DNA from 3 places in the Mesorhizobium sp. BHscii genome. Region 2 is predicted to be linked to each of the others. Evidence: predicted binding sites of a transcription regulator. Region 2 holds the regulator's gene; each other region holds the start of a gene.
What was found. The regulator LexA, encoded in region 2, represses DNA repair genes until DNA is damaged. The targets are predictions, from matches to a motif close to TGTTCNNNNTGTGTTCNG.
Positions count from the first base shown of each region.

Region 1: ACWTU7_RS16080 (PA0069 family radical SAM protein) is a predicted target of LexA. The motif match lies at 5,518-5,535, and genes of this name have one in related genera.
Region 3: ACWTU7_RS14210 (ribonuclease T2 family protein) is a predicted target of LexA. The motif match lies at 5,659-5,676, and genes of this name have one in related genera.

Region 1 covers NZ_JBSPKW010000010.1:132,946-140,225, reverse strand. The annotation lists gene ACWTU7_RS16115 (cell wall hydrolase) at 1-212, shown strand, start outside; gene ACWTU7_RS16110 (AtpZ/AtpI family protein) at 455-853, shown strand; gene ACWTU7_RS16105 (F0F1 ATP synthase subunit A) at 925-1,683, shown strand; gene ACWTU7_RS16100 (F0F1 ATP synthase subunit C) at 1,762-1,986, shown strand; gene ACWTU7_RS16095 (F0F1 ATP synthase subunit B) at 2,063-2,662, shown strand; gene ACWTU7_RS16090 (F0F1 ATP synthase subunit B) at 2,673-3,164, shown strand; gene ACWTU7_RS16085 (ribonuclease HII) at 3,439-4,134, opposite strand; gene ACWTU7_RS16080 (PA0069 family radical SAM protein) at 4,289-5,443, opposite strand; gene ACWTU7_RS16075 (glycosyltransferase) at 5,595-6,101, shown strand; gene ACWTU7_RS16070 (cyclase family protein) at 6,290-7,225, shown strand.
Region 2 covers NZ_JBSPKW010000018.1:118,694-125,973, forward strand. The annotation lists gene ACWTU7_RS22995 (ComEC/Rec2 family competence protein) at 1-970, shown strand, start outside; gene lexA (transcriptional repressor LexA) at 964-1,701, opposite strand; gene ACWTU7_RS23005 (molybdopterin molybdotransferase MoeA) at 1,806-3,011, opposite strand; gene moaC (cyclic pyranopterin monophosphate synthase MoaC) at 3,011-3,508, opposite strand; gene trpC (indole-3-glycerol phosphate synthase TrpC) at 3,575-4,426, opposite strand; gene trpD (anthranilate phosphoribosyltransferase) at 4,431-5,441, opposite strand; gene ACWTU7_RS23025 (SurA N-terminal domain-containing protein) at 5,438-7,280, opposite strand, start outside.
Region 3 covers NZ_JBSPKW010000008.1:192,226-199,505, reverse strand. The annotation lists gene ACWTU7_RS14240 (ABC transporter permease) at 1-1, shown strand, start outside; gene ACWTU7_RS14235 (ABC transporter substrate-binding protein) at 83-1,054, shown strand; gene ACWTU7_RS14230 (CHRD domain-containing protein) at 1,252-1,701, shown strand; gene ACWTU7_RS14225 (thiamine pyrophosphate-binding protein) at 1,731-3,380, opposite strand; gene ACWTU7_RS14220 (CaiB/BaiF CoA transferase family protein) at 3,377-4,552, opposite strand; gene ACWTU7_RS14215 (alpha/beta fold hydrolase) at 4,650-5,585, opposite strand; gene ACWTU7_RS14210 (ribonuclease T2 family protein) at 5,786-6,811, shown strand; gene ACWTU7_RS14205 (diguanylate cyclase) at 6,833-7,280, opposite strand, start outside.

The sequences.
Region 1 (7,280 bases), on a different contig from region 2:
GGAAGAAGCGCATCCAGAGCCCCTCCCACTACAAGACCGCCCAGGATATCGCCATGGCGGTCACTGCCGGCAAGATCTTCATCCCGGAAGTCGGATCGTCGACCCATTACTACGCCAACTACGTCAACCCGGGTTGGGCGCGAACGATGAAAAAAATGACCAAGATCGGCCTGCATATCTTTTACCGCACCTATGGCGGCGGCTGGAGCTGAGCGCTCCGGCAAGGCCCCGGGCGCGGCCGATCGAAGACCCGTCGCCGGAGGGATTCGGTCGCGGCACGCCAACGACGGCAGCGGGCACGATGTCGCACCCTGGCAAGCGGTTGATTTAAATAGGGAAAATACTTAAGGCTGAAGTCCCGCCCGTGGCTTGACGGGCGCGGACCCTCTAACTATGTTGCCGGCGACTTAAGAGCGGACGGACGGTGACGATCTGACCGGGCAAGGGGGTTGCGATGGCCGACAAGAACGGGCCAGACGGAACCGGAGAAACCGGCCGCGGCAAACAGCGTCAAGCCGACATCCGCGACGACGATCTTGAGCGCCGCCGGCGTGACCTTGAAGCATCGCTTGCGACAAGGCGGCCGGGCCGGCTCGAGGGGAAAGACGACGCGAAAGCGGGCAGTGCGGCCGGATATGGCCAGGCGCTCAAGCTATCCAGCGAGTTCATCGCCGGGATAGTGGTTGGCGCTGGTCTCGGCTGGATCATCGACCGTCTGGCGGGGACCTCGCCATGGGGCCTGATCGTTTTTTTGCTGCTGGGTTTTGGCGCCGGCGTTCTCAATGTCCTGCGCTCCGCGGGACTTATGGCGGAATTCGGACAGGGCGACAAAACCCGCGATCCGAAAGAATGAACTTGAGGCGCCGCTTGCCGGCGCAGTGAACAGGACACTAAAGCCGCGTGCGGCTTTGATGGGGATTTAAAGTGGCTGCTGACAAGGTCGATCCGATCCACCAGTTCCATATCAACAAGCTGATTCCGATCGAGATCGGCGGCTACGACCTGTCCTTCACCAATTCAGCGCTCTTCATGGTCGCGACCGTCGCCGTCGCATCGGCGTTCCTCTATCTCACCACCTCGAGCCGCAGCCTCGTTCCCACCCGTCTTCAGTCGGTCTCCGAAATGGCCTATGAATTCGTCGGCAACATGCTGAGGGACGCGGCCGGAACGCAAGGCATGAAGTTCTTCCCCTTGGTGTTTTCGCTGTTCATGTTCGTGCTCGTTGCAAATCTGCTCGGTCTTTTTCCGTATTTCTTCACCGTCACCAGCCACATCATCGTCACTTTCGGCCTTGCCGCGCTGGTGATCGGAACCGTCGTCGTCTACGGCTTCATGAAGCACGGCCTCGGTTTCCTGAAACTGTTCGTCCCTCATGGCGTGCCGATTTACCTGCTGCCGCTGGTGGTGCTGATCGAGGTGATTTCCTTCGTCTCGCGCCCGGTCAGCCTCTCGGTTCGTCTGTTTGCCAATATGCTGGCCGGCCACATCACGCTGAAGGTGTTCTCGGGCTTCGTGGTGAGCTTGAGCGCGCTTGGCACGCTCGGCGTTGCCGGATCGGTCCTGCCGCTGGCGATGGCCGTGGCGCTGACGGCGCTGGAATTGCTGGTCGCCTTCCTGCAGGCCTACGTCTTTGCCGTGCTGACCTGCATGTATTTGAACGACGCCCTGCATCCCGGGCACTGACCCAGGCTGGCCAAGAGTTTCCGGCATTGCTGCCGGATGGAATTGCAACGGAATTTTAGATCCAAAGGAGTTGAACAAATGGAAGCAGAAGCAGCAAAGTTCATCGGCGCCGGCATCGCATGCCTCGGCATGGGTGGCGCCGGTATTGGCCTCGGCAACATCTTCGGCAGCTATCTGGCGGGCGCGCTGCGCAACCCGTCGGCTGCGGATGGCCAGTTCGGCCGCCTGATCTTCGGCTTCGCCGTGACTGAAGCGCTGGGCATCTTCTCCCTTCTCATCGCGCTTCTGGCCCTGTTCGGCTGAGCCCCTGTTCGGCTAAGATTGGGAATTGGACGGGCCGGCCGCAATCGGCGGCAGGCCTGATATCAGGGGATAGTCCATGTTCGTGACATCTGCCTTTGCGCAAGAGTCCGCGCCCGCCGTCGAAGGCGGCCATACCGGCACGGAAGGCGATACGCATTCCGGGACCGGCGTGCCTGCCGAGGCGCACGGCGTGTTCCCGCCATTCGATCCGGCGACATTCCCGTCGCAGCTTCTGTGGCTGGCGATCACCTTCGGGCTGTTCTACCTCTTCCTGAAGAAGGTGGTGATGCCGCGTGTCGGCGGCATCATCGATGTCCGCAACGACCGCATCACCCAAGATCTCGATCATGCCGCCAGACTGAAGGGCGAGGCCGATGCCGCCGTTGCCGCTTATGAGCAGGAACTGGCGGAGGCCAAGGCCAAGGCCAATGCGATCGGTCAGCAGGCCAACGATTCCGCCAAGGCGGAAGTCGAAGCCGCCCGCAAGAAGGTCGAGGCAGCGCTTGACCAGAAGCTTGGGGAAGCCGAGGCTCGCATTTCGTCCATCAAGGCCAATGCCATGAAGGAAGTCGGCACGATCGCCGAGGACACTGCTTCGGCCATCGTCGAGGCGCTTGTCGGCGGCAAGGCCAGCAAGGCCGAGATCGCGGCAGCCGTCAAATCAGTGGCCCGGTGAGGAGCGCATCATGGACGCCACATCACTCGCGACGCTTTGGGCCACCGTTGCCCTCGTCATTTTCCTGGCCATTGCCGTCTACATCAAGGTGCCGAGGCTGATCGCCAAGGCGCTCGACGCCCGCGCCGACAAGATCAGCAACGAGCTTGAAGAAGCGCGCCGGCTGCGCGAGGAGGCCCAGCAATTGCTCGGTCAATACCAGCGCAAGCGCAAGGAAGCCGAGCAGGAGGCCGCCGACATCGTCGCCGCCGCCAAGCGCGAGGCCGACATGCTGGCTGCCGAGGCGCACAAGAAGACCGAGGACTATGTCGCCCGGCGCACCGCGCTTGCCGAACAGAAGATCGGTCAGGCCGAGCGCGAGGCGATCAGCGAGGTGCGCGCCAGCGCCGTCGATATCGCCGTCGAAGCCGCCCGCACGCTGCTCGCCGTCAAGATTGACGCAAAGGCCGGCGCCGACCTGTTCAAGGCCTCGCTTCAGGACGTGAAGTCCAAGCTGAATTAAGCGACCTCATCCAGAAGTCATCGAAAGCCGCCCGGGAAACCTGGCGGCTTTTTTGTTGGGCGACAGTGGAGATTGGCGAAAACGGTCGAGCGCACAATCTCCCCCCTTGAGGGGGAGATGTCGCCGAAGGCGACAGAGGGGGTCGCCTCAGCGTCGCGACGTCATATCGGATAACACGTCGGATGAAAGAGAAGGTCGGCGCTTCACGCGCGGCGACACCCGCTGGCCTGCCGGCCATCTTCCCCTCAAGGGAGGAGATTAGCCACCGCTTTCGCTAGTCCAGGCCGGAAAGGCTCTCTTCATCGAGCACTTCGGTTCCGCCAAGCCGGAACGGTGCGAAGGACGCGCGGTGCAGCCGCGCCACCGGTCCATGCATCTCGATTGCGGTGCGATGGCGGACCGTGGCGTAGCCCATGTGCAGTTCGAACCCGTAATGCGCGTGATGGCTGCCGCAGCCGCACATCATGCGGTCGCGCATCACCTTGGCGACGATCGAGGCGGCGGCGATCGACTGCGAGCGTTGATCGCCCTTGATCAGCGCTCTTCCTTCGCATGGCAGTCCGGGCGGCACGTCTCGGCCGTCGGCCAGGGCCAGCTTTGGCTGCACCGAGAGCCCGACCAGAGCGCGGCGCATCGCCTCGAGGCTGGCCTTGAGAATATTGCTGCCATCGATGCCTTCCGCGCTGACCGAGGCCATCGACACGCCAAGAGCGGAGCCGAGGATTTTCAGGAACAGCGCCTCGCGCTGCAGATGGCTGAGGCGCTTGGAATCGTCGAGACCATCGGGAATGTTGGCGGGATCGAGTACCACCGCTGCCGCGACGACTGGCCCGGCGAGCGGGCCGCGGCCGGCCTCGTCCATTCCCGCCACCGGCCACAGGCCTTCGGCCATTGCCTTCGTCTCGAAGGAGAAATCGGGTCTCTCGACGATTTCGAAGAGAAGCGGAGAATCAGAACGCGCGCGAGCCATGTTGCGGCGAGGTTCGCATCGGCTCCGATTCTCCGCAAGCCCCTCCGGGTCGGTGAGGCACCGGACCCGGAGGGCACCGTCTGCAAGCCCGGGGACAGGACAGGCCGGACGGGATTTTTCCATGTGCCGCCGGCAGCTGCGGCACATGATGTCTTCAAAGCAGCATCAGTTGCTCGGTTGCCTTGGCCGCAGCGACGAACTGGTCGGTCCTGAGCGACCGCCGCTCGGCATTGAGGCCAAGCCGTTTGGCGGCGATCTCGAAGCGCCGGCCGATCTGCCAGGCATACGGGCCAGAGCCTTTCATGCGCTTGCCCCATTCCGAATCGTAATCCTTGCCGTCGCGCATCGAGCGGATCAGCGACATCACGTGACGGTAGCGGTCGGGATAATGGCGCAGCAGCCAATCCTTGAAGATCGGCGCGACCTCCAGCGGTAGCCGCAGCAGGACGTAGCCCGCCTCACGCGCGCCCGCCGCGTAGGCCGAATCGAGGATGCGCTCCATCTCCTGGTCTGTGAGGCCAGGGACGATCGGTGCGACCATGACAGAGGCCGGAATGCCGGCATCCGAAAGCTGCCTGATCGCCTCCAGCCGCTTGCTCGGCGTCGAGGCGCGGGGTTCCATGGTGCGCGCCAGCATGCGGTCGAGCGTCGTCACCGACAGCGCCACCTTGGCCAGTCCGCGCTCGGCCATGCGCGACAGGATGTCGATGTCGCGCGTCACCAGCGCGGATTTGGTGACGATGCCGACCGGGTGGCCGCGCGCCTCCAGCACTTCGAGGATCTCGCGCATGATCCGGTACTGCTTCTCGATGGGCTGGTAGGGATCGGTGTTGGTGCCGATCGCGATGGTGCGCGGCTGGTAGCCGTCCTTCGACAGTTCCTTGTCGAGCATACGCGCCGCATCCGGCTTGGCGAACAGCTTCGATTCGAAATCCAGCCCCGGCGACAGGCCCATGAAGGCATGCGTAGGCCTGGCGAAACAGTAGACGCAGCCATGTTCGCAGCCACGATAGGGGTTGATCGAGCGGTCGAAGGAAATATCGGGTGATTCGTTGCGGGTGATGATGGTGCGCGGCTTCTCGACCTGCACCTCCGTCTTGAACGGCGGCAACTCCTCCAGCGAATTCCAGCCGTCGTCGAAGACATGCCGGCTGACCGGCTCGAACCGCCCGGACGGATTGATGCCCGCGGAACGGCCGCGATTGCGCTCCGGACGCACGCGCATCCCGCTCTGTTCGATCATCGCATTGGCCATCTCGGCTCTTCCTGCTCCGAAGGCTGCAATGTCGGCACGCACGATCTGTTCCATTTTCGCCCTCTCCCAGGGACTGTCGGCTGGCTGTCGAATCGCTCTGTTCATGAAATTATTCCTATTTCGTCTACTAGAACAAATCAAGAACAATTTTATGATGCGACGCAAAAACTGGCGCTGCGCCCGGCTTTCCGCTATTCGGCTAACGATGCTCAGCGTTCTCATCCAGACCCTGAATGACGAGGAAAGACTTGCCCGCACGCTCGCCTCGCTGATCGGCGGCGCGGTCGAGGGCGTGGTGCGCGATGTCATCGTCTGCGACACCGGCTCGACCGACCAGACCCACCGCGTTGCCGAACATGCCGGTTGCCTCTATGTGGCGAGCGGTGGCATTGCTGCCGGCATCAGGCAGGCCAAGGGCGACTGGCTGCTGCTGCTGGAGCCGGGCGCACGGCTGGCGGAGGGCTGGATCGACGAGGTCGTCGCCCACACCGCCAGGCAAACCATGCCGGCGCGGTTCTCGCGGGCGCGCGGCAGCCGCGTGCCGTTCCTGTCGCGGGTTTTTTCGGGAAACCGGGCACTGGCCGAAGGGCTGGTGATCAGCAAGCGTCAGGCCGCGGCCATGTCGAAAAACGCCCGCAGCGCCGAAGCCATCGCGCGCGGCCTCGCGACCAAGAGGCTCGACGCCGAGATCTGGGTGGCGCCGGTGAAGTGAAGGGCGTCCCTCTCCGGTAAGCGGGCGAGGGAAGAGCGCGTCCTCCGCTGGGATGAGGCGGCGCTCAAGCCGTGGGCGGAAAGCGGTTTGGTGGAAGCCGTATTGGCGCGACACTCTGCGAGGAATGCATATGCTTGTCGTCCTGCGGGAAACTCGCGATACTCGGCGGCGTCTAGGGGAGATTGCAGATGAATGTATCTCAATTCGTTCGTATCGCCGTACTCGGAGCCGCTTGGTCAGTGCCGGCGGTCGCGGTGGCGCAGGAATCGTCCCTTTGGTCGGTTTATGAGAACACGCTCAAATCGGCCAAGTACATCGATCTGACCCATGCCTTCGAGCCGGTGCAGCCCGTATGGCCGGGCTTCGCCAATGCCAAGTTCAAACCGACTGTCGCCGGCAAGGATATCGAGGGCTACGTCAAGGCCGGCGAAGAGTTCACCTACGACAAGCATGGGTTCGTCGCGAGCGCCTACGAGTTGACGACGGACCAGTATGGCACGCAGCTCGATCCGCCCTCCCACTGGAACCCACTCGGTGCAACGATCAGCGACCTGCCGGCCACTTATGCCGTGCGGCCGCTCGTCGTGATCGACATCAGCGGCAAGGTGCAAACTGACGAAGGCTATCACCTCCAGGTCGCCGACATCGAAGAATGGGAAAAGGAGCACGGCCGCATACCGGAGGGTTCGGTCGTCTTCGTGCGTTCGGATTGGCACAAGAGATGGTCCGATGCCGCCCGCTTCAACCAGAAGCCGTTTCCAGGCGTCAGTTTGAACGCGCTGAAGTTTCTGCATCTGGAGCGGAAGATTCTGTTTCATGGTCATGAGCCGCTCGACACCGACACCACGCCCAATCTCGAAGGCGAACATTGGCTGCTTCACAACGATTTCACGCAGGCAGAAGGCGTTGCAAATCTCGATAAGGTGCCAGAGGCCGGGGCGTTGGTCACAATCGGCTTTGCCAAGCCGCTCGGCGGGTCAGGCGGATATGCGCGCTACATCGCTATTGCACCCGCCGACTGGACGGAGGGCGTTTCGGTCACCGAAGCGCCTGGTGTGCCGCTTTCCCGGCAAACCGCACCGCTCAAGCGCGACGAGAACGGCGTCTTCCGTCCGACGCCCTGATCACTGGCGATGTCAGTCGGGAGGCCGAGCCATGGCGCGTTCATTCCGCGCGATT
Region 2 (7,280 bases):
GACCTCCATCATTGCCGGCAGCGCCACCGCGCTCTTCGCCATCTGGCACTTCCAGCGCGTATCGCCGCTTAGCCTGTTCGCCAATCTGGCGGTCATGCCAATCGTCACGGTCGTCATGTTCCTGGCCGTCCTCAGCGCTCTGGCAATGCCTTTCGGCTTCGACGGACCTTTCCTCTACATGATGGGCAAGGGACTGACGGCCATGATCGCAATATCGGGATGGATTTCCGAGCGGTCGCCGGTCGATGCAGTCGGGCTGATCTCGTTGCAGTCGGTTCTGCTGGTGACGGTCGCCCTGGTCATCGCTACGATGGCGACGACATGGTTGCGGCTTGCGGCACTTCCCTTTGCGCTCGCCGGCCTGCTGACGATTTCCGACACGCGCGCCCCCGATGTGCTGATTTCGGAAGATGCGCATCTGGTGGCGCTGCCGATCGGCGGCGGCGAACTTGCCGTCAACCGGGTGCGTTCGAACGAATTCACCACCGACAACTGGAAACATGCGCTGGTTTCAGCGACCATTGTCGAGCCGGAAACATTCGAAAAAGGAGACGTGCGGTTCGACATCGCCGACCCGGCCGACCTGCCGCCTGGAGCGCCCTTCTACTGCACTGCCGGCCTGTGCCTCGCCCGGCACCCGTCCGGCGCGATCATCGCACTCGCCGACGACCGCAAAACCGCACGGCCAGCCTGTGCCTTTGCGGATTTGATCGTCATCGACGATGCCACAGCCTATTATAATCCCTGCCGCAATCCGCTGGTTCTCGTCGTCACCAAACGGCAGCTCGCTCGCATGGGCAGTGCCGCCGTCTTCTTCGATCCGCTATCAGCGACGACGCGCGCAGAAATCCGTTTTGCCGTCAGACAGCCATATAGGCCTTGGCACGAGCAGCGGAGATTTTCGCGCGAGGCGAGGGGCTTGCCGCCATACCGCAGGGCCGAGAAACCCAAGAAGCCTGCCGCTCAGTAACGCCGGATCAGTCCGACGAGCTTGCCTTGCACCTTGACCCGGTCCGGCCCGAAGATGCGCGTCTCATAGGCCGGATTGGCGGCTTCCAGTGCGATCGAGGCGCCCTTGCGGCGGAACCGCTTCAGCGTCGCTTCCTCCTCGTCGACCAATGCGACGATGATCTCGCCAGGCTGGGCGGTGTCGGCGTTGCGGATGATGACCGTGTCGCCGTCGAAAATGCCGGCCTCGATCATCGAATCACCCTTGACCTCCAGCGCGTAGTGCGTGCCGCCGGTGATCATGTCCGGTGGTACCGAGATCGAATGCGTCTGGTGCTGGATGGCGTCGATCGGCACACCGGCAGCGATGCGGCCCATCACCGGTATGGAGATGGTGGCAACGACGTCGTCGTCATTGCCGGCCGCGGGCAGGCGCGAAGGCGCCGGTTTGATCTGTCGTCCGAGGCTGCCCTGCCCAAGGCTGCCCTGAATGACGCTTGGCGAGAATTTGCGAGCCGCATTGAGGCCGGGCGCGATCGAATCGGGCAGGCGCAGCACCTCCAGCGCGCGGGCCCGGTTGGGCAGGCGGCGAATGAAACCGCGCTCCTCCAGCGCCGTGATCAGCCGATGGATCCCCGACTTCGAGGCGAGGTCGAGCGCTTCCTTCATCTCGTCGAACGAGGGCGGAATGCCGCTTTCCTTCAGCCGCTCGTGGATGAACATCAGCAGTTCATGTTGTTTGCGTGTCAGCATCGCGACCCCCAACAGAATCAGAAAAACAAACCCAGAACAAACACTATCTGTTCCAGTTGTGTTCCGCAACCGTTTAAAGTTTAATGAATGTGTTGACGTTTTGTTCAGCGTAGCATCAGCACGCTGCACGCGGCGCCCGTCGCGGCTGGGGGAGCGAATGGCTCGCGCACGATCAGCCCGTTGGCGTCGGCCAGCATTTTGAGCATCGAGGAATCCTGGACGCCGAACGGGGTCGCCAGTGGCGTGCCGGCTTCTTCCTTCACCACCGCGCGTACATAGTCCTGCCTGAGATCGTTGGCCGGCATGGCGGCGCCGAGCCGCGCCTGACGCATGTCCTGCCGGAAGGCGCGGCCGCCGAGCCGCGCAAGCAGCGGCTTCAGAAAGAGCTGCGTGCAGACCAGGCTCGCCACCGGATTGCCAGGCAGGCCGATGCAGCGGATGTCGCCCAGCCGCCCGAACATCAACGGCTTGCCAGGCCGCATGGCGATTTTCCAGAAATCGAGCGTCATGCCTTCACCGGTCAGCACGTCATGGACCAGGTCATGGTCGCCGACCGAGGCGCCGCCCAGCGTGACAATGACGTCGGCGCCTGCGTCGACCGCTTGTTTCACCAGCGTGGCGATCGCCTCCTTGCGGTCGGGGGCGATGCCGAGATCGAGCGCGCTGGCGCCGACCGAGCGGGCCGCGGCGGCGACGCCATAGGCATTGGACGAGATGATCTGGTCGGGGCCAAGGTCGCTGCCCGGCGGCAGCAATTCGTCGCCGGTGGCGATGATGGCGATCAGCGGCCGTTTCACCACGCTGACCTGCGGGTGGTTGGCCGACGCCGCCAGCGACAATGCCGCCGGATCAAGCGGGCGGCCTTTCTCCAGCAGGATGTCGCCCTTCGAGAAATCGAGCCCGAGGCAGCGGATGTTGCGGCCTTCAACCGTCGACGCGGTCACTTCGACGCTGCCGCCGCCGAGATCCCTGGCATTCTCCTGGATGACGATGGTGTCGGCGCCTGCAGGAAGCGGCGCGCCGGTGAAGATGCGCACGGCCTGCGCCGGGCCGACTGTTCCGGCAAAGCCGCGTCCGGCCGGCGCCATGCCGATCACCGAAAGTCTTGCGGGCACGGACGCTACGTCCTCGGCCCGCACGGCATAGCCGTCCATAGCGGACGCGTTGAACGGCGGCTGGGTGCGAAGCGCCAGAAGCGGCTCCGCCAGCACGCGGTCGGCGGCGTCCATCAGGGCGACGCATTCAGCCTGCAAGGGCGCAGCATCCTCAAGCAGGCGCTCGAGCGCCTCGGCGACCGGAAGCAGTGCCATTATTGGCCTGCCCCCTTGGCGTCCGCCTTGTAGTCGCCGGATTTGCCGCCGGTCTTTTCCACCAGCCTGATGCCCGAGATCACCATGGCGCGGTCGACCGCCTTGGCCATGTCATAGATGGTCAGGCAGGCGACCGAGACGGCGGTCAGCGCTTCCATCTCGACGCCGGTCTTACCTGTGACGCGGGCCAGCGCCGTGACCTTCAGGCCTGGCAGCGTCGCGTCCGGTTCGATGTCAACGGATATCTTGGTCAACAGCAGCGGATGGCAGAGCGGGATCAGCTCATGCGTCCTCTTGGCCGCCATGATGCCGGCGATGCGCGCCGTGCCCAGCACGTCGCCCTTCTTGGCATCGCCGTCAAGAATCATCTTCAGCGTTTCGGGCCGCATCGCGACAAGACCTTCGGCGATTGCCGTGCGCGTCGTCTCCGCCTTGTCGCCGACATCGACCATATTGGCTTCGCCTTTCGCGCCAAGATGGGTGAGGGCGGCCGTCATCGTCAGTCAGCCTTAGAGCGACGTGCGTCCGTTTGGACGCGCAAAGTACTCTCTAACCCTTTGAAACTATGCATCGTGCTCTCCAAAAATCGATTCCGATCTTCGGGCCGATGCATGAGCCGGCGCCTTGCCCGTCAAAAGCAGGCGCGTTGCAGTGGCCACATTCTGTTGCCGCATCAGGCTCTCGCCGACGAGGAATGTACCGATGTCGCTCCGTTCCAGCCTGCGGCAGTCTTCGTGCGAGAAAATACCGCTCTCGCTGACCAGCAGGCGGTCTGCCGGCACCATCTTCGCGAGCCGCTCCGAGGTCTCGATGCTGGTTTCGAACGTCCGGAGATTGCGGTTGTTGATGCCGATCAGCCGCGATGACAGTTTCAGCGCGCGTTCCGTCTCGGCCTCGTCATGCACTTCGACCAGTGCGTCCATGCCGAGTTCGAACGCCGTCGTTTCGAGTTCGCTGGCCACGGCGTCATCGACGCTCGCCATGATGATCAGGATGGCATCCGCGCCCCACGCACGGGCTTCGAACACCTGATAGGGCTCGAACAGAAAATCCTTGCGCAAAGCGGGCAATGTCACGGCGTTGCGCGCATCGGTGAGGAATTTAGGCGCGCCCTGGAAGGACGGCGCGTCGGTCAGCACGGAAAGGCAGGCAGCACCACCTTTCGCATAGGCCCTGGCCAGTGCCGGCGGATCGAAATCGGCGCGGATCAGGCCCTTGGACGGGCTCGCCTTCTTGATCTCGGCGATCAGCGCGAAGCTGCCGGATTTGCGCTTGGCTTCAAGAGCCGAGAGAAAGCCGCGCGCTGCGTCGGTGTCCTTCGCCCGCGCCTTGATCTCGGCAAGCGGCACGCGCGCCTTCGCCGCAGCGATCTCGTCGCGCTTGTAGGCTTCGATCTTACGCAGGATATCAGACACGGCTCTATCCGTTCGAAATCTCGACCAGCCGGTCGAGCACTTTCAGCGACCGGCCGCTGTCGATGGCTTGCGCTGCCGTGGCCATGCCGTCGGCAAGCGTCGTCGCCTTGCCCGCCACCACCAGTCCGGCGCCGGCGTTCATCAGCACTGTATCACGAAAGGCGCCGGCAGCGCCGCCCAGCATATCGCGCAGCGCCTGGGCGTTGTAGGCGGCGTCGCCGCCGCGCAACTCGTCCTTGGTGTGCCGCTTCAGCCCGACCGCTTCCGGGGTCAGTGAAAAGCTGCGGATCTCGCCGCCGACCAGTTCGGCCACTTGGGTCTCACCGGTGGTGGTGATCTCGTCATAGCCGTCGCCATGGGCGACCCAGGCGTGGTCGGCGCCCAGTGCCTTCAGCGTCTCGGCCACCGGCATGATCCATTCAGGCAAGAAGACGCCGACCATCTGCCGGCTCACACTGGCCGGATTGGAGAGCGGGCCAAGCAGGTTGAAGATGGTGCGGGTGCCGAGCTCGACGCGGATCGGGCCGACATGCTTCATCGCCGGATGATGCGCCGGCGCGAACATGAAGCCGACGCCTGTGTCGTGGATACAGCGGCCGATCGTTTCCGGCGGGATATCGATCTTGACGCCGAGCGCGGTCAGCACGTCGGCGGCGCCGGTCTGCGAGGATAGTCCGCGATTGCCGTGCTTGGCCACCGGCACGCCGCAGGCGGCGATGACGAAGGCGGATGCGGTCGATATGTTGACGCTGTGCGAATTGTCGCCGCCGGTGCCGACGATGTCGATCGCGCCAGCGGGCGCGTCGACGCGCAGCATCTTGGCGCGCATGGTGGCGACGGCGCCGGAAATCTCGCTCACCGTCTCGCCGCGCACGCGCAGCGCCATCAGGAAGCCGCCGATCTGGCCGGGCGTAGCGTCGCCCGACATGATGATGTCGAAGGCCTCGCGCGCCTCCTCGAAGGAAAGGGAGTTGCCGGTGGCGACCTTGGCGATATGGGTCTTGAGCGCGCTCATCTGGTCAGGGCTTGGGCAACGGCGGTCTGGTCGATGCGAACGTCGTACTGCGTCTGCAGCTGCGCCACCAGCTGGTCGAGCAGGTCGTCGGACATGCCGGCGGTGAACGATTTCTGCGCGTCGTCCGGCACCGAGCTGGCGTCGGCTCCGGCAGGTTCGAAGACTTCGGCGATCTTGAACAGGATCTGTCCGTCGCCGGTGGGCGAGGGGATCAATCCGATCCCGCCTTCGCCTTCGCCGAACATCGCAGCCGCCCCTTCCTTGCCGAAATCGACGTCGTCCGCCTCGCGCTTGACGCCGCGCTTGGTCTGCTTCTCAAGCTTGAGCTCGCTCGCGATCACGTCGAGCGTGGCGCCGGCCTTGAGACGCTTTTCGAGCTCGTCCGCTTTTGCGGTGAGCCGCTTGGTCGTTTCCGCCGCCGTCCAGTCGGCTACCACCTTCTGTCGGACTTCATCTAGCGTGCGGTCGCGGGCCGGCGTGATCGACTCCACCTCGTAGAACACGAAGCCGTTGTCGGCGGTGGTGAGGTCGGGATTCTCGGTGCCCGGTTCGGCGTCGAACACCGCCTTGATGAGTTCCGGCGATTCCGGCAGGTCCTTGACGATGGTGCCGTCCGGCCTCAGGCCGGTGCGATCGATCGCGTCGATGGTGACGACCTTCAGCTTCAGTTTTTCGGCCGCTTGCTTGAGCGTGCTGCCCGAAGCGCGGATATCTTCGTAATTGTCGTGCACATCCAACAGAATGCGGCTTGCCTCGCCCAGCGCCAGATCCCTGCGGATATCTGCGGACACTTCGGCCAGCGGCTTCACCACTTCGGGCTTGATGTCGGTGACGCGCAGCAGCACCGGACCGAAGGCGCCCTGAACGACCGGACTTACTTCGTTGACATTAAGCGCAAACGCCGCATCCGCCACTGCCTTGTCGGCGATCTTGTCCTTGGACAGCGTGCCGAGCAGCGTGTCGGCTTGCGTCTTGCCCTCGGCGACGACGATCTTGTCGAAGGTAGCGCCGGTCTTGAGTGAATCGAGCGCGGCCTTCGCGGCATCAGGCGTTTTGAACACGAGCTGTTCGATGGTGCGCGTTTCCGGTGTGGTGTAGCGCCCCTTGTTCTTGTTGTAGTCGTCGCTGACCTGTTGGTCGGTCACGGCACTCGGATCCATGATGTCTTGCGGCTCGAGCCTGACATAGGAGAATTTGCGGTATTCGGGCGCCGCGTAGGTCTTCTTGTTTTCCTCGAAATAGGCCGAAAGCGCAGTGTCGGATGGCGCTTCAATCGGCTCGACCAGCGATTTCGGCAAGGTCACATACTCGATGGTGCGGTCTTCACCACGATAGAGCGCGACTGCCTTCAAGAAAGTATCCGGAGCCTTGAGGCCGTCCGAAACCGCCTCGACAATCTGCTGGCGCACAGCCACCTGGGCGCGATTCCTCAGATAGTCTTCCGGCCGCATGCCGACCTGTTGCAGTATGTATTCGAACGTCCTCCGGTCGAAGGTGCCGCCAGGACCCTTGAAAGCTGGGTCTTCATGCGTGAGTTGGGCCAGCCGGTCCTTGGACAACCCAAGCCCGAGCTTGCGCGCCTGCTCATCGAGGACTGCACCCGACACGAGTTGCGCCAGCACCTGGTTATCGAGGCCGAGCGCCGTCGCCTGCTCACGGCTGATGCGCTGGCCGAATTGCTGCGACATCACGCTGATCTGGCGATCATAGGCGAGGCGATACTCGTTGATTGACACTTTGGTGCCTCCGGCCGTGATAACGGCATCGTGGCCCGCAAAACCACCGACCATCTGCCCGGAAATGCCCCAGACGGCAAAGCTCAACACCAACAATATCAGC
Region 3 (7,280 bases), on a different contig from region 2:
GAGCGGTGGCGGGTTTGGAATCAGGAGCGCATTGAAGGTCCTGATCCTAAAGGGTGAACACTTAACTTCAGAGGGTAAAAACATGAAAAGACTTGTTATTTCGATGCTGGCCGGCGCGATGTCGCTTGCCGCGTTCCAGGCGATGGCCGCGGACAAGGTGACGCTGCAGCTGAAATGGGTCACGCAGGCCCAGTTCGCCGGCTACTACGTCGCCAAGGACAAGGGGTTCTATGAGGCCGAGGGCCTCGACGTCGAGATCAAGCCGGGCGGCCCCGATATCGCGCCGGAGCAGGTGATCGCCGGCGGCGGCGCCGACGTCATCGTTGACTGGATGGGCGGCGCGCTCGCCGCGCGCGAAAAGGGTGTGCCGCTGGTCAATATCGCCCAACCATTCAAGAAGGCCGGCATGCAGCTGGTCTGTCCGAAGGATGGCCCGGTCAAGACCGAAGCCGACTTCAAGGGCCATACGCTCGGCGTCTGGTTCTTCGGCAACGAATATCCGTTCTACGCCTGGATGAACAAACTCGGCCTGAAGACCGACGGCGGCCCGGACGGCGTCACCGTGCTGAAGCAGAGTTTCGACGTGCAGCCGCTGATCCAGAAGCAGGCGGATTGCATTTCGGTCATGACCTACAACGAATATTGGCAGCTCATCGATGCCGGCTACAAGCCGGAAGAGCTGATCGTGTTCAACTACTCCGCCATGGGCAACGACCTGCTTGAGGACGGGCTCTATGCCCTGGAGGACAAGCTCAAGGATCCGGCCTTCGAGGACAAGATGGTGCGTTTCGTGCGCGCCTCGATGAAGGGCTGGAAATACGCCGTCGACAATTCCGACGAGGCGGCCGGCATCGTCATGGACAATGGCGGCCAGGACGAGAACCACCAAAAGCGCATGATGGGCGAAGTCGCCAAGCTGATCGACAATGCCGACGGCAAGCTCGACCCGGCGACCTACGCGCGCACCGCCAAGGCGCTGCTCGACCAGAAGATCATCACCAAGGAGCCGACCGGCGCCTACACGACCGCCATCACCGACAAGGCGATCAAGTAGGGCAGGGCCATCAATAGGGCGGTCGGGTAGAGGCGATCAACCTGGCCTCTGCAGCCTGCAATTCGGAAAGGGGCGGGCGACCGTCCCTTTTTGCTGGGATGTAAAATAGCCGTTACCGGTGGAAACATCCGCTCGCCACAACCGTTGTTCCAGTGCATCCAGCTTCAGCGGATGTCACCGCCACAACGGAGATTCCCATGCGCATGCAATCCTTCTCGCCGAAGCTTTCGGCGCTGGCCGTTTCGGCTTCCGTCCTATGCGCTTCACCGGCTTTGGCCGACATGATGAAGATGAAGGCGACGCTCGATGGCGCTCAGCAGAATCCGCCCATCACCACGGAGGGCAAGGGTACCGCCGCTCTCGTCTTCGACACCGCCACGAAACAGCTGACCTGGAACGTGACGTATTCAGGTCTCAGCGGCCCGGCGACGGCCGGACATATTCACGGTCCGGCGGCAAAGGGTGAAAATGCCGGCGTCGCCGTCCCGTTCAAGGGCGCTCCGAAAAGCCCGTTCAAGGGGGCGGCGATTCTGACCGACGCGCAGGCTGCCGACCTGATGGCCGGCAAATACTACATCAACATCCATACGGCGGCCCACAAGGACGGCGAGATCCGCGGACAGATCGAGAAGGCGGCGACGATGTAGCCAAGTCTTGCGCCCCCCTTCCTATCGGATCACGACCTGTCTCTTATCTGGGTCATCGTGCGGGTTGGCGTGATGGCCTCGGGGTCGAGCCTGATCTCGACAATCGACGGCTTGCCGCTGGCACGCGCGCGTTCGAAGGCCGGCGCGAAATCGGCCGTCTTCTCGACCGTTTCGCCATGGCCGCCATAGGCGCGGGCCAAAGCCGCAAAGTCGGGATTTCGCAGATCGGTGGCGACGACACGGCCCGGATACTCGCGCTCCTGATGCATGCGGATGGTGCCGTAGATGCCGTTGTTGACGACGATGACGATGATCGGCAGATCGTATTGCACGGCGGTGGCGAACTCCTGCCCGTTCATCAGGAAGCAGCCGTCGCCGGCAAAGGCTATCACATCGCGCTCGGGGAACAATTCCTTGGCTGCGACCGCTGCCGGCGTGCCATAGCCCATCGAGCCGGAGGTGGGGGCGGCCTGCGTGGCAAAGCGCCGGGACCGGTGGAAACGGTGCACCCAGGTGGCGTAGTTGCCGGCGCCGTTGGTGAGGATCGCGTCGTCGGGCAGCATCGTTTCGAGATAGTTCATGATCGGCCCCATCTGGACGGAGCCGGGACCACTGTCGGGCGGAGTCGACCAGTCGAGATAGGCCGCGTGCAGCTTCGGTGTTTCATCCGCCCAGACCGGCGTGGCGGCCGGCTTGCGCCCGGCGAAGGCTTCGACGAAGGCGGAAGGCGAGGCGTTGATCGCCAGCGTCGGCCGGTAGACGCGGCCGAGCTCGCTGGCATCGGCGTGGATATGGACCAGCATCTGGTCGGGGTAGGGGCTCTTGAGCAGCGTGTAGTCGGAGGACGGCATCTCGCCCATGCGGCCGCCGATCAGCAGCACGAGGTCGGCCTGCTTGATCGCGGTGGCCAGCTTCGGGTTGATGCCAATGCCCACATCGCCGGCATAGTTCGGGTGGAGATGATCGAACAGCATCTGGCGGCGGAAGGAGCAGCCGACTGGCAGCGACCAGGCTTCGGCGATCGTCCGCATTCGCGCGACGGCCTCCGCATCCCAGCGCGTGCCGCCTAGGATAACGAAAGGGCGCTGCGCCTTGTTGAGGAGCTTTTCGAGAGCATCGAGCTCGGCCTCGCCCGGCCGCGTTTCGACCGCCGTGTGGGGCAGGGCTTCTGGCGCCTCGGCAAGGCTGGTCAGCATGTCTTCCGGCAGCGAGATGACGACCGGGCCGGGGCGGCCGGACGTCGCCACCGCGAAGGCGCGCGTGACGAATTCGGGAATGCGCGAGGCATCGTCGATCTCGACCACCCATTTGGCGATATCGCCGAAGAACCTGACATAGTCGACCTCTTGAAAAGCCTCGCGCCCCTTGGCATGGCTGGCGACCTGGCCGATGAACAGGATGACGGGAACCGAATCCTGCATGGCGATGTGGATGCCGGCCGAGGCGTTGGTGGCGCCGGGTCCGCGGGTGACGAAGCAGATGCCGGGCTTGCCGGTCAGGCGGCCATGGCAGTCGGCCATCATTGCAGCACCGCCTTCCTGGCGGCAGACGATGGTGCGGATCGTCGAATCGTGCAGCGCGTCGAGCACCGCAAGATAGGATTCCCCGGGCACGCAATAGATGCGGTCGGTGCCGTTGGCTTCGAGCGCATCGACGATCAGTTGTCCGCCGGTCTTCATTTTCCTGACCTCTCCAGTTCGGCAAGGATTTCTTCGGTGTGTTCGCCGAGACGCGGCGAGGGCCGCTCATAGACGAGCGGCGTGCCCGACATGACCATCGGCGCGCGCACCGAGGGCAAGAGATTGCCGTGGCCGTCGTCGAGGTCGAGCCGCATGCCGCGCGCGATGGTCTGCGGGTCGGCGAACATCTGCCCGATCGTGTTGATCGGGCTGGCAGGCACACTTGCCGCCTCCAGTTTAGCCAGCAGCGGATCGCGATCGAAGGTTTTCAGCGCCTCGATTATATGCTCGCGCAGCTTCGCCCGGTTGGCGACCCGGGCGGGATTGGTGGCGAAATCGGGGTTCGATGGCAGATCGTCCAAGCCGATGGCCGCGCAGAATTTAGCGAACTGGCCGTCATTGCCGATCGCCAGGATGATATGGCCGTCCTTCACCGGCACCACTTCGTAAGGCGCAATGTTCATATGCGCGTTGCCCATCTGCACCGGCGATTTTCCGGAGACCAGATAATTGAGGTTCTGGTTGCCGAGCGCCGAGATCTGGGTGTCGTAGAGCGCCATGTCGATATGCTGGCCTTCGCCGGTCGTGTCGGCATGGCGCAGTGCGGCCTGGATGGCAATCACCGAATACAAGCCGGTGAAAATGTCGGAGACGGCGACACCGGCCTTTTGCGGCTCGCGGCCGGCCTCGCCGGTGATCGACATCATGCCGGCCATGCCCTGGATGATGAAGTCATAGCCGGCGCGCGGCGCATAGGGCCCGTCCTGGCCGAAGCCGGTGATCGAGCAATAGATCAGCCGCGGGTTTATTTCCCTGAGGCTCTCATAGTCGAGGCCGTATTTCTTCAGGCCGCCGACCTTGAAGTTTTCGATCAGAACGTCCGATGTGGCGACCAGCCGGCGCACTGTCTCGGCGCCTTCGGGCGTCGAGAAATCGATGGCGATGGAGCGCTTGCCGCGATTGCAGGAATGATAGTAGGCGGCCGAGAGGTTTTCGCCGTCATGGCTCATGACGAAGGGCGGACCCCATTTGCGGGTGTCGTCGCCGCCATCCGGGCTCTCGACCTTGATGACGTCGGCGCCGAGATCGGCAAGCAGCTGCCCCGCCCACGGTCCGGCCAGGATGCGGGCGAGTTCGATTACGCGGACACCTTTCAGCGGAGGCTCAGTCATGGATCACCGTGATTGATCGGAAACGCAGCCTGTATCAATCCCGCGTGATGCTGTCACGGTTCTTGCAATGGGCCAAACCCGATCTTGTCGATGTCGATCATGGTTGTTTCAGCACGCTGTCGGCCCATGCGGCGAAATCGTCCATGATTTTATCTCGATTCACCTCGTTCAGATTTTCGTGGCGGGTCTCGGCGTAAACCTTTGAAACGAGATTCGAAAAACCCATCCTGTGCAGGCGGCCAGCGAGATGGCTGACCGCCCTGCCGCCGTCGGTGGCGGGGTCATTTTGGCCGCCGACCAGGCAGATCGGCAGGGCCTTGCGGACACCGGAAAAATTAGTGTCGTCGGCACCGTCGAAGACGAACCCGAACAGGTCGCGCCACATCGACACGGAGGCATCCCAACCGCATAGCGGATCGGCGATATACTTGTCGACTTCGGCTGCGTCGCGCGACAGCCAGTCGAACGGCGTGCGGTGATCGGGGACGGCTTTGCCCCAGGCCTGGAAGGTCAGTCGCGGCAGCATACGCGACGGCATGTCGGAGCCGAGCCGGAATTTTTCCCAGGCCAGGATGATTTGCGCGGCACGGCTGGCGAGCCCGGCGGAAAAATTAGCGTTCCAGATGGCGGCGGCGTGCAGGCGGCTCGAATGATGAAGCATGAAATTCAGCGCGACGAGGCCGCCCATGGAATGGCCGAAGGCGATGACGGGCAGGCCGGGGTGGTCGCCGGCGATCAGGTCGTGCACAGCCGCGACATCGGCGACGACCTTGGCGCCGCCGTGTTTTTGAGCGAACCTGCCGAGTGGGGCATCGGGCGCCTTGGTTCCGCCATGGCCGCGATGATCATGGGCGTAGACATGGAAGCCGCGCTCACCCAGAAAGGTAGCGAAGCGGACATAGCGCGCGGCGTGTTCGGCCAGCCCGTGATTAATCTGGACGACCGCGCGCGGGCGGCCCTCGGCACGTTTCACATAAAGGTTGAGCTCGGCGCCGGTCGGCGATCGGAGCACGCGCTGCTGGCTGAATGACATTGTCGCTTCGTCTCCAACGCGTCTTTCACGCCTGCGGACGTTTGTGTGCGCCGACGCCGGTTTTGCGTCAATCCGTTGGCCTTGTTTTCCGCAGTGCTGTTCTTGCGTCGCAACGCGGTATCGCAATTCTGACATGAAGAATTTTATACCAAGAGAGGGCGGCAGTCTGTTGCCGCAGCATTTTTCCCCGGGGTACTTTCATGCATACGCGGACAGGTCTGGTTTTCGAATTTGCGCTTGTCGGCGCGTTGCTAACGGGTGCTGCTCGGGCCGAGGTGACGATGAGCGGCTCCTTCGTGGCCGACGCCACCTGTCCAGCGACACAGGCCATCAAGAACGGCAAGAATCCCGGCAATATCGCGACTGATGCGGGACAGAGCTACGAGCTTCTGGCCGGCAACAGGCATGCTCCCACGCACTATCTGATCCGCGTGCCGGGGGCCGATCCGGAGCGCCGCTGGGTGAGGATCGACTGCGGCCATGTTTCGGGTGGCAGCGCATCCACGGAACCGGCAGCACCCGCGCCGGTCGACCGGGAGAAGTCCGCTGCGCCGATCTCGGGAAGGCCCGAATATGTCCTCGCGCTGAGCTGGCAGCCGGCGTTTTGCGAAACCAAGCCCAGCAAGACCGAATGCAAGGCGCAGACCGCGGCCGGTTTCGAAGCGAGGCATTTCTCCTTGCATGGGCTGTGGCCGCAGCCGAACGGAAATTTCTATTGCGAGGTGGCAGCGGCCGACAGGGCGAACGACAATCCGGCGCACTGGCGGGACCTGCCGCCGGTCAAGCTCGAGCCGAACACGCGGTCGGAGCTCGATCAGGTGATGCCAGGCACCGCATCTGATCTCGACAGGCATGAGTGGATCAAGCATGGCACCTGTTACGGCAAAAGCCAGCAGGAGTATTTTTCCGATGCGCTGAACCTGACGCGCGCGGTGAATGCTTCACCGGTGCGTGATCTTTTCACACAAAACGTTGGCCGGGATCTGACCTCCGACCAGATCCGCAGCGCCTTCGATAGTGCTTTCGGTCCCGGCGCGGGCGAGCGGGTTCGCGTCTCCTGTCTGAACGACCATTCGAGCGGCAGGCGGCTGATCGGCGAACTGACGCTCGGCCTGGCCGGCCCGATCGGTCCAAACCCTTCGCTCAGTGAGCTGTTGCTGGCATCGGTGCCGACGAACAATGCCGGCTGTCCGAAAGGCACCGTCGATCCGATCGAGTTCCAGTGACACGCCGAGCCGGTCTGGATGCTATGCGCCGATGCCGCGTCCTGATCTGGTCCACGCGGTGAGGCTGTCAGCCTCGTGGCCGCCCGGTTCGCCGACGACGCGGTCGCGTCCGGTCGATTTGGCTTTGTAGAGGCGCTGATCGGCCAGCGCAAAAACATCGGCAAGGCAGCGGGTCGTCTCGCTGACAGTGGAGATGCCGGCGCTGACGGTGATGTCGAACCGGCTCGTGCTTGCGGATGCCTTGACCGCGTGCCTGATGCTTTCGCCAAGCAGCCTGGCGACCGAATGCGAACGTGAGCAGAGGATGGCGAATTCCTCGCCGCCAATTCTGAACACCTGATCCTCTGGACCGACAATCTCGCCAAGCAGGGCGGCGACGGATTTCAGCACCCTGTCGCCCTCGGCGTGGCCGAAGCGGTCGTTGATCGATTTGAAGTGGTCGACATCGATGACCAAGAGGCTGAGCGGC